Regions from separate parts of the Janthinobacterium pasteuri genome, predicted to be linked through region 1. Evidence: predicted binding sites of a transcription regulator. Region 1 holds the regulator's gene; the other holds the start of a gene.
The links. Region 1 encodes NrdR, which represses ribonucleotide reductase genes. Its sites were predicted from a motif close to CACNANATNTNGTG; they were not measured.

Region 1 (7,232 bases):
TGTGGTCGTGCCCGGGCTGCGTTGGCGCGCGGCGATTATAGCCGTACGGTTGCATTCCTTGCTCAATTTGGGCACTTAACTTACAATTTGACTTCCATTACGTCTCACGTGACTGGCGAAAAGTCGGGCGATCTCCCTGAATGGCGATCGGCAAACCGGCGAAAGGTGGGCACCCACCGGGAAACGTGAGATTTTTCATCAGCCGTTCGCCTGGGTAGCCACTATGGAAAAGCACGAAGAGGCTGCCTGTCCAATGTTGTTATTCACTTAACGCCGGCTCCCCTCATTCGATCCAACCTGCCAGTACAAGCACCCTTATCTTTGGAGTTTTTACATGTTCGCAAAAGATCACACCCTCGCCAACGTCGATCCTGAATTGTTCGCCGTCATTCAAAAAGAAAACGTGCGCCAGCACGATCACATCGAGCTGATCGCGTCGGAAAACTATACGTCGCCAGCCGTCATGGAAGCGCAAGGTTCGCAGCTGACGAACAAGTATGCCGAAGGCTATCCGGGCAAGCGCTACTACGGCGGCTGCGAATTCGTCGACATCGCCGAGCAACTGGCCATCGACCGCGTGAAAAAACTCTTCGGCGCCGAATGCGCGAACGTGCAGCCGAACTCTGGCTCGCAGGCGAACCAGGGCGTGTTCTTTGCCATGCTGAAACCGGGCGACCTGATCATGGGTATGTCGCTGGCCGAAGGCGGTCACCTGACCCACGGCATGCCACTGAATATGTCCGGCAAGTGGTTCGACGTGGTGTCGTACGGCTTGACGGCGGAAGAAGACATCGATTACGAGGCGATGGAACGCCTGGCGCGCGAACGCAAGCCGAAACTGATCATCGCCGGCGCGTCGGCCTTCTCGAAAAAGATCGACTTCGAACGCTTCGGCAAGATCGCCAAGGAAGTGGGTGCCTACTTCATGGTCGACATGGCCCACTACGCCGGCCTGATCGCCGCCGGCCTGTACCCGAACCCGGTGCCGTTCGCCGACTTCGTCACCTCGACCACGCACAAATCGTTGCGCGGCCCGCGTGGCGGCATCATCCTGATGAAGGCTGAACACGAAAAAGCCATCAACTCGGCCATCTTCCCTGGCATCCAGGGCGGCCCGCTGATGCACGTGATCGCCGGCAAGGCCGTCGCCTTCAAGGAAGCGCTGAGCCCTGACTTCGTCGAATACCAGAAGCAAGTGATCAAGAACGCCGACGTGCTGGCGAAAACCCTGATCAAGCGCGGCCTGCGCATCGTGTCCGGCGGCACCGAGTCGCACGTCATGCTGGTCGACCTGCGCGCCAAGAACCTGACAGGCAAGGAAGCCGAAGCCATCCTCGGTTCCGCGCATATCACCTGCAACAAGAACGGCATCCCGAACGACCCGCAAAAACCCTTCGTTACCTCGGGCATCCGCCTGGGCAGCCCGGCGATGACGACGCGCGGCTTCAAGGAAGCGCAAGCGGAAGAAGTGGGCAACCTGATCGCCGACGTGCTGGACAATCCGCATGACGCCGCCACCATCGAGCGCGTGAAAGCGGCCGTGAAAGTGCTGGCCGACGCGCACCCTGTGTACGCCTCATAATTATTTGTCCAGAATGTGTCATACAGAGTAAGATTCTGTCTGACACATTCCAGTCGTGCCCCAGGGCGCCCGGAGTGATTCGGGCGCCCTTTGTACAAGGGCGGCGATTTTCCGTCATTAACTACTATAAAGTTGTCTTCGCCCCATGAAATGTCCATTTTGCCAGCACGGCGATACCCAGGTTCTCGATACGCGCGTATCGGAGGAAGGGGATGCCATTCGGCGCCGCCGCCGCTGCGGCAAATGCGACAAGCGTTTTACCACTTACGAACGTATTGAACTTATCATGCCGGCCGTCGTCAAAAAGAATGGCAGCCGGACGGAGTTCGCTGCGGATAAGTTGCGCGGCAGTTTGATGCTGGCCTTGCGCAAGCGTCCCGTCGCGGCCGCCTCCGTGGATACGGCCATTGCGTCCATCCAGGAAAAACTGCTGACCAGCGGTTTGCGCGAAGTCGATTCCGGCTATATCGGCGAACTGGTCATGCAGGAACTCAAGCGCCTGGACAAGATCGCCTACATCCGCTTCGCCTCCGTGTACAAGAATTTCGAAGACCTGGCCGAGTTCCAGGATGCGATTGCCGAAGTGGGGCAGGCGCGCAGCAAGCCCTGACGTTCACCTTCTTGTTCACCTGATTGAAAATGGGGCCGGTTCTGCGCCCCGTGTTCATCACGCCAGCGTTCGCCTGGCAAGCCGCCTGATCAATCCAGGCGCTTTTTTTTTCATTTTATCGCCGTGCTGTTTGCGCTAGCGCAGACCCGGCTTTTTGCGCGCGCCTATCGTGTACCTGGGCCGCCTGTTCTTGCGACTCTGTCTGCGGAAGGGAGGAGCGCATGCGCAATGGCGGTCGCGAGATGTTTCCTGCGGGCGGCAGCAGCCTCGTCGAGGTGCTCGTGTCCCTGCTGCTGTTGGCGCTGGGCCTGCTGGGTGCCGGCATCCTGCAACTGAGCTCCCTGCGCGCGCGCCATGAGTCGGCACTGTTGTCGACGGGCGTGCAACTGGCCGCCGGCATGGCTGAACGCATGCGCGCGAACAGCGTGCTCATGCGCGGTCTCGATGCGGGTAATCCCTACCTGAACGTAGCCTACGAGGCGGCGGACGGCGCCGAGCCTGTCGGCGGCGCTCCGGACTGTTTCGGCGCTGCCGCCTGCAGCGCGGCCGAACTGGCGCAATTCGACATCGCCGAATGGAAGCACAGGCTGCATGCGGCCTTGCCTGGCGCGCGTCTGCAAATCTGCCGCGATGCTCCCGCGTGGGACGCCGCCGCTCAAGGCTTGCACTGGGCGTGCAGCGGCGGCAAGGGCGCGCCCATCGTTATCAAGCTGGGCTGGCGCGCCCGTCTGCCCGATGGATCACCCGCCGTGAATGCGGCAAACGAGTCGCTGCCCAGGCTGGCATTCCAGCTGGGGGGAGGCGGCGCATGAACGGCATGCACGTTCGCGGGCGCCGGCATCGGGGCATGAGCCTGGTCGAATTGCTGGTGGCCCTGTCGCTGGGCGCGCTGCTGATGCTGGCCGCCAGCACCGTGCTGCTGGCGGCCAGCGGCAGCTATGGCGACCAGTCCGCCAATGCGCGGCTGGACGACAATGGCCGTTATGCGCTCGACACCATTGCCCGCGCCGTGCGCCAGACGGCGTATGTGAACTGGGATAGCAGCGCCGCGCCCGTCGCCCATGCGGATGACGACAGCGCGAATGTCGCCGGGCTCGATGCGCGCAGCCTGGGCAAGAACAGCGAGGGCATCAGCGGCGCGCTGCCCGGCGCCCTGCATGGCAGCGATGTGCTGGCCCTGCGCTATTACGGCGCTGGCAAGGAAGAGGGCGGCGACGGTTCCGTGCTCAATTGCGCCGGCTTCGGCGTGGGCGCCGCACAAACGGAGGCGCAGCGGGGCTGGAGCATTTTTTATGTGGCGCAGGGCGCCGATGGCGAAGGCGAGCTGCGCTGCAAATACCGTGGTGCGAATGGCTGGGGTGCGGACGCCGTCATCCGCGGCGTCGACGGTTTCCAGGTGCTGTATGGCCTCGATACGGATACGCCGCCCGACGGCGTGGCGAACCAGTATGTCAATGCCAGCGCGCTCGACGCCGACGATGCGGCGCTGGTGCTGACGGGCGCGGATGCTGCCGCGCGTCAGCGCGATTTTTACCGGCGCACGCACTGGAAGCGCGTGGCCAGCGTGCGCGTGGCGCTGCTGTTGCATGGCGAAGCGGGCCAGGCGGACAAGATGGCGGAACTGGGGCCGGCGCAGTTCGACCTGTTCGGCAAGGCATATGCCGAGGCGCACGGCGCCGGCGACACGGGCGTGCGCATTGCGCGCGCTGCCTTGCCTGCAGCAACGCGCTCCAGGCTGCGGCAGCTGGTGCAGACAAGCATCATGCTGCGCAACGGGCCGGCCTAGGCGGGCGCCATGATGGCTGGCGCGGGTGCCCGCTGTTGCCCAGGCCGCTGCGCTCCTGGCGCGCGGCCGCGTGGCGCCACCCTGGTATATGTGCTGTGCCTGCTGGTGATCATCTTGCTGCTGGGCATATCGGCAGCGCAGATGGCCTTGCAGGGAGAAAAGGCGGCACGCGGCGAGCGCGACCGGCAAATCGCGTTTCAGGCGGCGGAGGAGGCATTGGTGGATGCGCAAAACGATATCGAAGGCTTGCCCGGCGCGCCGGGACGCAGCAGCCTCTTCGCACCAGGCAGTGCGGCCGGGTTCGTGGCCGGCTGCGGCGAAGGGGGCGTACTGGGCTTGTGCCTGCCCGCACCCCAGAATGAGCCGGCGCTCTGGCTGAGCATGGATCTGGATGGTGCCGAAAGCAGCAGCCGCGCGGTGCCGTATGGCCAGTTTACGGGCGCCGTCATGCAGACGGGGCAGGGCTTCCTGCCGTCGCGCCGGCCCCGCTACCTGATCGAACTGCTGCCGTTCCACCCACCCGGCGCGCAGGCCACGGCAGTGGCTGGAGGCCTGGCCACGGAAAGCTATGTGTACCGCATCACGGCCATGGGTTTTGGCGCGCAGGACAGCACGCAAGTCGTGCTGCAAAGTTATTATCGCAAAGAGGCGGCGGGAGCGGGGCCATGAGGGCGCTGTCGTCCGTCTGCTTGCTGCTGCTGGCTTGCCTGGCCAGCCTGGTGTGCGGCCCCGCCGTCGCCGCCCCTGCCACGGTGACGCTGGCGCGGGCCGACGCAGGCTTGCACGGTGCTCGCGTGCCGCCGAATCTGCTGCTCAACCTGTCCCTCACGCATGCGGCCGCCGCTGCTGCACATGGCGGCGACTATGCGCCGCAGCGCGAGTACGCTGGTTACTTCCATGCGCGCATGTGCTATAGCTATCCGTATCGCAGCAAGGACGGCGCCATGCTGCCGGACTTGCGCGTAGCGACCGCTTACTTCTCCGTGCTGAAACCGGCCGATGCGCTGCACGGCTGCGGCGGTGATAGTTTTAGTGGCAACTTTCTCAACTGGGCCGGCACCAGCATGCTCGACATCGTGCGCTATGCCTTGACGGGAGGTGATCGCGTCATCGACGAAGTGCGCAAGACGGTGCTGCAGCGCGCCTGGCTGCCTGACGCCGACGGCCCCGTCGATTTCTTTGCCCACCCTGTCTTCTTCCCCCGCAAGGTCTTGCATGCAGGCGTGGCGGCGGCGACACCGTTTGCGCTGGCGCAACTGGCCATCGTTTCCTGTCGCAACCGCTTGCTGTTCGGCGATGCCAGCCTCGGCCAGCCTGCGAGTGGCAGTTGCGACGCGCCCGGCTTTGCTGCCACGCACGGCGTGTTTCGCGCGCGCGTGCGCGTTTGCGACGCCGATGAGGGGCCGCTGCGCGACGATTTGTGCCAGGCGTATGGCAAGAACTACAAGCCGGTGGGCGCCGTGCAGCGCCATGGCGGCAGGGTGCGCGTGGGCGTGTTTGGTCACTTGAACGGCATGCCTGCCAGCGCCGGTCCCGTGTATGGCGGCATGCTGCGCGCGCCGCTGGCCCACGTTGGGCGGCGGCGCTGGATCGCGCCCGACTATATGCCGCAAGACAATGCCGACGCCGAGTGGAATCCCGCCACTGGCGTGTACGTAGGCCAAGGTGTGGCCCAAGGCACGGGTCCTGGCGGCGGGGTGACCGCTTACATCAATGGCCTGGGCCGCAGCAATGCGGGGCATCCCGGCACCTACGCCAGGGCGGCGCCGCTGGCTGAATTGCTGTACGAATCGCTGCGCTATTTGCAGGGGCGGCAAGCAAGTGCCGCTGTGCCGCCTGTCACTGCGCCGCCTGCCATCGACGAGGGTTTGCCGGTGGTGATTGCGTGGAGCGACCCGCAAACGGCCACTTGCCAGCGCCACATCGTCGTCAGCCTCGGCGATGCGGGCATGGCGAGCGACCGTTACGTGCCCGGCAATGTCCCGGCGACGCCGGCATCCAACGGTGACCGTGCCCGCGCCGCCGATGGCTTTGCGCCGCCGCCATTTGATGCGATGGCCTGGACGCATGCGGTGGGCAGCCTGGAAAGTTCAGGCGCGCAGGGTAATCCCGCGCCACGGCCCGAACTGGGGGCGCTGGAACTGCTGGCCGACGGAGCGGGCGGCGCCAGCTATCATGCGGCAGGGCTCGCCTACTGGTCGCATGTGCAGGCCCTGCGTCCCGGCGCCAAGTACGATGGCGTTGCAAAGGTCGAGCACTATGCGGGCGACTTGCGCCAGGGCGATCCGGCGGGCCTACCTGCCGCCACTCCCTTGTTGCTGGCGGCCAAATATGGCGGCTTTCTCGATGCGAACGGCGACGCCAACCCCTATAAGAGCGCGGCGGGCAACGCGCTGGAGGAGTGGAGTGCTGACGGCCGCTGGCCCGCCCATTACCTGCCGGGCAGCGATCCGGCCGCCCTGATCGCCGGATTGCGCGCAGCTTTTGTGGCAGCCGACATGGGCAGCTTGCCGGCGACGCTGGCGGGGCCGGCCCTGATGGCCTTGGCCAGCGGCACGGAAGAGGCATATTGGTTCCAGACGCAGATGCGCCTGGCGGATGGCAGCATGACCCTGTCGCGCACCGCATTTGCCGTGGGTGCCGATGGGGCGCTGCTTCCCGGCAAGCCATGGTGGCGCGCTGGCGGCCAGGATAAGCCCGTGCCGGATGGCGCGTCCGCGTCCTTGCGTCCCGTTTATACGCTTGACGCCAAGGGCGCCCTGATGCCGCTGGCCTGGAAGCGTCTCGACGCGGAACAGCGCGGCGCATTCGACGGCGGGGATGGCCAGGCGGGCCAGGGCGAAGCGCGCCTGGCGTATCTGCTGGGCCAGCGCTCGCACGAGGTGGGTCAGCCAGGCGGCTTCCTGCGCCGCCGCGCGGGTAGCCTGGCTGCGGCGCCGCATGGCAATCTGTTGTACGTGGGCGCGCCTGGGCTGGGTATGCCGGGTGCCGCCTATGGCTTGCACCGCAAGTTGCTGCTGCAGCGCCGGAAAATGCTCTACCTGGGCACCAACGATGGCTTGTTGCATGCGTTCGATGCGCGCACGGGCAGCGAGGTGTTTGCCTATCTGCCGCAAGCGCTGCTGCCCGCCGCCGCAGTCACTGCGAGCACTCACTACAGCCCCGGGCCGCTGCTCGATGGCGCGGCGGCCACGGCGGAAGTGCTGACGCTGGGACGCTGGAAGACGGTGCTGGTGTCGGGCATGGGCGGTGGG
Region 2 (7,232 bases), on a different contig from region 1:
GTGGTAGGCACCTAAAGTGTGCTGCTGGCCCTCGGCCAGCTTGTCCATGGCCGCCATCCAGCCCGGCTTGACGGCGTAGCGCGGATTGCCTTCGCGGCAGGCGTCGATCGCTTCGCGCCACACGCGCGTGACTTGGGCCACGTAGGCGGGACTGCGCTGGCGTCCTTCGATTTTCACGGCACGCACGCCCATGGCGATCAGTTGCGGCAGCAGCGCCAGGGTGTTCAGGCTGGCCGGCTCCTCGATCGCGTAATACTCTTCGTCATTGACTTCGAAACGCCCCTTGCACAGGGTGGGATAGCTGGCATTCTCACCGGGCGCATAGCGGTCGATCAGCACGCCGTTCAGGCGCGATTCCAGACCATTCGGCGTTTCCAGCCAGCGCACGGATTTCGCCGGTGAGCACACGCCGTGCGTATTCGGTGCCTCGCCCGTCGCATACGACGACAGCGCGCAGCGCCCTTCGACCATCACGCACAGGCTGCCAAAGCCGAACACTTCGATCTCCACCTCCGTCTTGCTGATCAATTGCTCCACCTGCGCCATCGACAGCACGCGCGGCAGCACGGCGCGGGCGATGCCGAAGTGCTCGTGATAGAAGTTAATGGCTTCATAATTCGTGGCCGAGCCCTGCACAGACAAATGTAGGCGCAGCTGCGGCTGGTGCTGGGCCGCGTAAGCCATCAGGCCCGGATCGGCGACGATCATGGCATCGATGCCCGCGGCGGCGGCGCGGTCGATGGCGCTGCGCCACACGGCCCAGTTGTGCGGCTGCGGATAAGTATTCAGCGCCAGCAGCACCTTGCGTCCGTACTGGTGGGCATAGCGCACGCCCTCGGCGATGGCCTTCTCGTCAAAATTGAGGCCGGCGAAATTGCGCGCATTGGTGGCGTCGCGAAAGCCCAGGTAAACGGTATCGGCACCATTGTCGACGGCCGCTTTCAAGGCAGGCAGGCTGCCGGCGGGGCAGACCAGTTCCAGCGGTCCGGCCACGCGGGTGGCGGTAGTTGATTCAAGCATCATGATGTTCACAGTCCTGTATCGGCTCAAGGTGCAAACTATAGCCCCGCCGATACGGCCCAGTCGTTGACGCAGGTGAAGGAATGCATGCATGGCTGGCGCACCTTCAACTTGCTTGACCTGGCTGTAAAATGCCCATCTTTCCTCCTGTTTCAGTGCCCGCCATGACCCGCAAACCGCTGCTGATTTTCCTGTTGACCCTGTTCCTCACCGCGCTGCAAGTGCAGTGGGCCGGCCCGACCGATGGCTATGATGCAGGGACCCTCTCCGTGCTGTCGCCGGAAGTACTGGGCGCCTATCCGGGCGTGCTACTGCTGTTCCTGCTGGCCGTGTTCGCGCGCCGTCAAATGCCGCTGCTGCGTCAGGCCGCCATCTGCACGGGCCTGCTGGCCATCTACTGGCTGCTGGCGAACTACGCCACCTTCGATGCGCGCGTGGCCAGCTGGAGCACCTATACGCCGCTGGAAATCTGGGCCCACGTGCTGCCCGCCTCCGTCGCCAGCATCGCCGCCTGTGGCGCCGCATTCTTTTGCGCGAGCTGGCTGATCCTGCGCGAAACGCGCTGGAACAAAACCGGCTGAGGTGGTTTTTTCACCTGGATCAAGGATACGCGAATCGCTGGCACGCCGCCTTTGACTACACTACATTTAGTAGATAACCTTCATAAAAACACCGCATGTTGTGTTTATTGGAGGTTTCATGACGACGAATGCAGTTTCCCCCACACGCGGCCAGGTCGATGTCGCCGCGTCCATCAATGAATACCTGGAACGGCGCGACTGGCGCGTGAACGCCAACGCCAACCAGGGGTATTCCCTGGGTGGCCTGATCCTCAATGTCTCGGGCAAGGTCATCGCCAATTACTGGCTGGACCAGGTGTATCCGCCGGAAGTGGGCGCGGCGCACCGCGAAGCGGCGCTGCACATCCACGACCTCGACATGCTGGCAGGCTATTGCGCCGGCTGGTCGCTGCGCACCCTGCTGCATGAAGGCTTGAATGGTGTGCCGGGCAAGATCGAATCGGGCCCGCCGAAACACATGTCGAGCGCCATCGGCCAGATCGTCAATTTCCTCGGCACCCTGCAAAACGAGTGGGCCGGCGCGCAGGCGTTCAGCTCCTTCGACACCTACATGGCACCCTACATCCGCAAGGACAGCCTGCGCTACGAAGACGTGCGCCAGACCATGCAGGAGCTGATTTTCAACCTCAACGTGCCATCGCGCTGGGGCACGCAGACGCCGTTTACCAACCTCACCTTCGACTGGGTCTGCCCGGACGACCTGCGCGAGCAGATCCCCGTCATCGCCGGCCAGGAGATGGACTTCAGCTATGGCGAGCTGCAGGCGGAGATGGATATGATCAACCGCGCCTACATCGAGATCATGATGGCGGGCGACGCCAAGGGCCGCGTCTTCACCTTCCCCATCCCCACCTATAACATCACCGAAGATTTCGACTGGCATAGCGAAAATGCCGAATGCCTGTTCGAGATGACAGCCCGCTACGGCCTGCCCTACTTCCAGAATTTCATCAATTCGGAACTCAAGCCGAACATGATCCGCTCCATGTGCTGCCGATTGCAACTGGACTTGCGTGAACTGCTGAAACGGGGCAATGGCCTGTTCGGTTCCGCCGAGCAGACGGGTTCCCTGGGCGTGGTGACCATCAACTGCGCGCGCCTGGGCCACCTGTGGCGCGGCGACGAGACAGCGCTGCTGGCCGACCTGGACCGCCTGCTGGAACTGGGCAAAATCAGCCTGGAAATCAAGCGCCGCACCATCGAGCAACTGATGCAACAAGGCTTGTTCCCCTACACGAAGCGCTACCTGGGCACCCTGCGCAATCACTTTTCCACCCTGGGGGTGAACGGCATCAATGAAATGATCCGCAATTTCAGCGGCGACACTTATGACATCACGGCGCCGGAAGGCCATGCGCTGGCGATCCGCCTGCTCGACCACGTGCGCGCCCGCATGGTGGCATTCCAGGAAGAGACGGGCCATATGTACAACCTGGAAGCGACACCGGCCGAGGGCACCACCTACCGCTTCGCCCGCGAAGACCGCAAGCGCTATCCGGCCATCCTGCAGGCGGGCACGCCGGACAACCCGTATTACACAAACTCGTCGCAGCTGCCCGTGGGTCACACGGACGACCCGTTTGAGGCTTTGGCCCTGCAGGACGCGCTGCAGCGAAAATACACAGGCGGCACAGTGCTGCACCTGTACATGACGGAAGCACTGTCGGACGCCAACGCCTGCCGCGAACTGGTGAAACGCGCGCTGAGCCGCTTCTCGCTGCCCTACATCACGGTCACGCCCACGTTTTCCATTTGCCCGCGACACGGCTACCTGGCCGGCAAACACGAATTCTGTCCCACCTGCGACGCGGAACTGATCGCGCGCAAGCAAGCCCACCCTGTTCCATCACTTGAGGAAACGCCATGAATGCACGTCCCGACTTCACCCCCGCCATCACCCTGCTCGACACCGAACGCCAGCGCTGCGAAATCTGGACGCGCGTGATGGGCTACCACCGCCCCGTCGCCTCGTTCAACATCGGCAAGCAGGGCGAATTCCACGAACGCCAGTATTTTACGCAAGCGAGCGCCCGGGTTGGCCAGCCCTCCTGCCATGGCAGCTGAACTGAAAGTGGGCGGCCTGACGCCCTTTTCCGCCACCGACTATCCGGGCAAGCTGGCGGCCGTGGTCTTCGTGCAGGGCTGCCCCTGGCGTTGCGGCTATTGCCACAATCCCCATCTGCAGCCGCGCACGCCCGATGGCGCCATGCCCTGGCAGGACGTCTTGACCTGGCTGCGCCGTCGCATGGGCCTGGTCGACGCCGTCGTCTTCAGCGGCGGCGAAGCGTGCATGGACCCGGCCCTGGAACGCGCCATGCTGGATGTCAAGGCGCTGGGTTTCGGCATCGGCCTGCACACGGCCTGCATCTATCCGCAGCGCCTGCAGGAGGTGCTGCCTCTGGTCGATTGGGTGGGCTTCGATATCAAGGCGCCGTTTGCGGACTATCGTCTTGTGACCCGCGTGGCCGGCAGCGGCGATCCCGCGCGCGCCTGCCTGGACGCCATCCTCGCCAGCGGCGTGGCTTACGAATGCCGCACCACCGCCCACCCGGACCTGCTGCCCGATGCACAGCTGCTTGCCCTGGCCACCACCCTGGCCGCAAAGGGCGTCGACAACTACGTGCTGCAGCAGTTCCGGGCCGAAGGGTGCCTTGACGCGGCGCTGGCTGGCCGCCCCCTGCACGGCTATCCGGCGGCGCGCACTGTGGCGCAAATCGGCGCCATGTTTCCCCGTTTTACGTTCCGTCATCATGGCAGTTGAGCCGACAAGCACATAATTTCGCAAAGGCCCGCAAAATTACCCTTTCTGCAACGCTGAAATGACTTGCGTGCTGTAATGTATCAACTGTGCTGCGCACCGCGCGCAGCCCGCCAGATTCCTCACACAGCATTACAGATAAGCGTCATCCATGAACGATTTCACCGCAGTCAGCCCAGGCACCCCTTCCACCCACGCCGACATCCTGTACGGCCCGCCGCGACCGGATCTGCTGCGCGAGGAAGTGCTGGCCGACCTGCTGGAGGCGACAGCCCGCCGCTGCCCCGGACAGATCGCCCTGATCGACGGCGAACGCCGCATCAGCTACGCCGAACTGGATGCCCAGGCGGGCCTGGCGGCGTCGCGCCTGGTGGCGGCCGGCGTCAAGCCCGGCGACATCGTGGGCCTGTGGCTGCCGCGCGGCGCCCCTCTGCTGCTGATGCAGGCGGCCATCGCCAAGGCGGGCGCCGCCTGGCTGCCCGTCGATGAAGACACGCCCGTGGAACGCCTGCAAGTATGCCTCGATGACGCCAATGGCGCTGGCGTCGTCAGCTGCACGCAGTTCGCGCCGCGCCTGTTTGATGCTGGCATCAAGCGCCCCGTGTGGACGGCGGAAAGCCTGCTGGCCCCCGCCGCGCCGGGCGAACACTTGCCCACGCGCGGCGCCGTCCTGCCCGGACACCCGGCCTATGTGATCTACACCTCCGGCTCCACAGGCAAACCCAAGGGCATATTGATCAATCAGCGCAGCATCTGCCACTTCCTGCGCAGCGAAAACGCCGTGCTGGAAGTGACGCAATCCGACACCGTCTACCAGGGTTTTTCCGTCGCCTTCGATATGTCGTTCGAGGAAATCTGGATCGCCTACCTGGTGGGCGCCACCCTGTGGCTGGGACCCAAGGATATCTCGGGCGACCCGGAAGCCTTGCCGCGCGCGCTGGCAGCCAATCACGTCACGGTACTGCACGCGGTGCCGACTTTGCTGGCCCTGTTCGCCGAAGAGGTGCCCAGCCTGCGCCTGATCAACCTGGGCGGCGAGATGTGCCCGGAATCGCTGGTCGAGCGCTGGTCGCGCCCGGGCCGCGCGATGTTCAACACCTATGGCCCCACCGAAGCGACCGTGTCGTGCAGCCTGGCGCGCCTGCGGCCCGGCGAACCCGTGACCATCGGCACGCCGCTGCCCAACTATGGCTTGCTGGTGCTGCAGGTGGCCGAGCCGGGGGAAAACCGCCCCCTGGTCTTGCTGCCACGCGGCGAAACGGGGGAATTGTGCATCATCGGTCCCGGCCTGGCCGAGGGTTATCTGGGCCGGCCCGACCTGACGGTGGAAAAATTCCTGCCCAATCCGTGGACGACAAGCGAAGATGACGCGCGTCTGTACCGCACGGGCGACCTGGCGCGCATCGATGCCGACGGCCAGGTACTGTGCCTGGGCCGCGCCGACGATCAAGTGAAAATTCGCGGCTTCCGCGTGGAACTGGGCGAAATCGAAGCCGTTCTGGCGCAGCAGGCGGGCGTGGGCACGGTGGCCGTATTGTTGCGCAAGGATGACGGTATCGACCAGCTGGTAGCCTACATCGTCGCCAGCGACGATGCGCCCGACGATGCCCTGACGGCGAAAACCCTGCGCAGCGCATTGAACCTGCATTTGCCGCCGTATATGGTGCCTGGCCGCTTCGAACTGCTGCCAATGATGCCGCGCCTGACCTCGGGAAAAATCGACAGGAAGGCTCTGAAGGCGATGCCGCTGTCCGCGCCACCGGCTGGCGAAGCGGGTGAATCGGACGTGCCGGAAACGCCGGCCGAAGCGGCCCTGTTCGCGGCGCTGGCGACACTCTTCCCGGGCCAGCCGATACGGCGCCAGTTTGACTTCTTCAGCGATCTCGGTGGCCACTCCTTCCTGGCCGCCCGCCTGGCATCAAGCCTGCGCGCCGATCCGGCCTACGCCCACATGACGGTGCGCGACATTTACCAGAACCGGCAAATCGGCAAGATCGCCGCCGTGCTGAACGAAGTGCCCGCGCTGGCCACGCCGGAAGCGGATTGGACGCCGCCATCGACCCTGAAGCGCTGGATCTGCGGCGCCGCCCAGGCGGCGGCCGTGCCGGGCCTCGTCACCCTGCGCATGGCGCAGTGGATGGCGCCGTTTTTCACCTACCACTTCTTCACGGGCGACACGGGCGATACCGTGCCGCGCGCCATTGCCGCCTCCATCGGCGTGTTTTTACTCGCCACCCTGGCAGAATTTGCCATCGCGATTGCCGGCAAGTGGCTGATCGCCGGGCGTTTGAAGCCGGGCAGCTATCCGCTGTGGGGCATCACCTACTACCGCTGGTGGCTGGCCGACCGCCTGGTCGAATCGGCACCCGCGTATCTGCTCAGCGGCTCGTCGCTGAACAGCTGGTGGCTGCGCGCGCTGGGCGCGAAAGTGGGCAAGGAAGTGGTCATCGGCTCGATGACCCTGCGCGCGCCCGACCTGCTGTCCATCGGCGACAACGTCAGCGTGGGCAATGCCGTCAACTTTGAAAACGCCCGCGTGGAACGAGGCCGTTTGCTGCTGGGCCGCATCCGCATCGGCGACGATGCCTGCATCAGTTCCTACGCCATCCTGGAAGGCAATACCGAAGTGGGCACCTTCGGCCACCTGGAGGGTCAATCGGCGCTGGCCGATGGCGCCTTCGTGCCGGAGGGCCGCGTGTATACGGGTTCGCCCGCGCGCGACATTGGCCCCTACGACCCGGCCAGCCAGCCGCCGCGCCCCGCCGTCTCGCGCCTGCGCCTGACGGGAGAAACCCTGTTCTTCTGCTTTGGCATGGTCTTGATCGCCGTGCTGTTCTTCATGCCCGTGTTCCCCAGCTTCGTGCTGATCGACT

Region 2: ACQ4WN_RS15875 (ribonucleoside triphosphate reductase) is a predicted target of NrdR. The motif match lies at 1,660-1,673, and genes of this name have one in related genera.

The regions. Positions count from the first base shown of each region.
Region 1 covers NZ_JBNYXS010000022.1:13,815-21,046, forward strand. The annotation lists ZMP/ZTP riboswitch at 99-223, shown strand; gene glyA (serine hydroxymethyltransferase) at 335-1,582, shown strand; gene nrdR (transcriptional regulator NrdR) at 1,728-2,192, shown strand; gene pilV (type IV pilus modification protein PilV) at 2,414-3,004, shown strand; gene ACQ4WN_RS20165 (PilW family protein) at 3,001-3,978, shown strand; gene ACQ4WN_RS20170 (pilus assembly PilX family protein) at 3,988-4,647, shown strand; gene ACQ4WN_RS20175 (pilus assembly protein) at 4,644-7,232, shown strand, end outside.
Region 2 covers NZ_JBNYXS010000015.1:3,926-11,157, forward strand. The annotation lists gene ubiU (ubiquinone anaerobic biosynthesis protein UbiU) at 1-1,023, opposite strand, end outside; gene ACQ4WN_RS15870 (hypothetical protein) at 1,185-1,601, shown strand; gene ACQ4WN_RS15875 (ribonucleoside triphosphate reductase) at 1,720-3,468, shown strand; gene nrdD (anaerobic ribonucleoside-triphosphate reductase) at 3,465-3,665, shown strand; gene ACQ4WN_RS15885 (anaerobic ribonucleoside-triphosphate reductase activating protein) at 3,655-4,362, shown strand; gene ACQ4WN_RS15890 (Pls/PosA family non-ribosomal peptide synthetase) at 4,511-7,232, shown strand, end outside.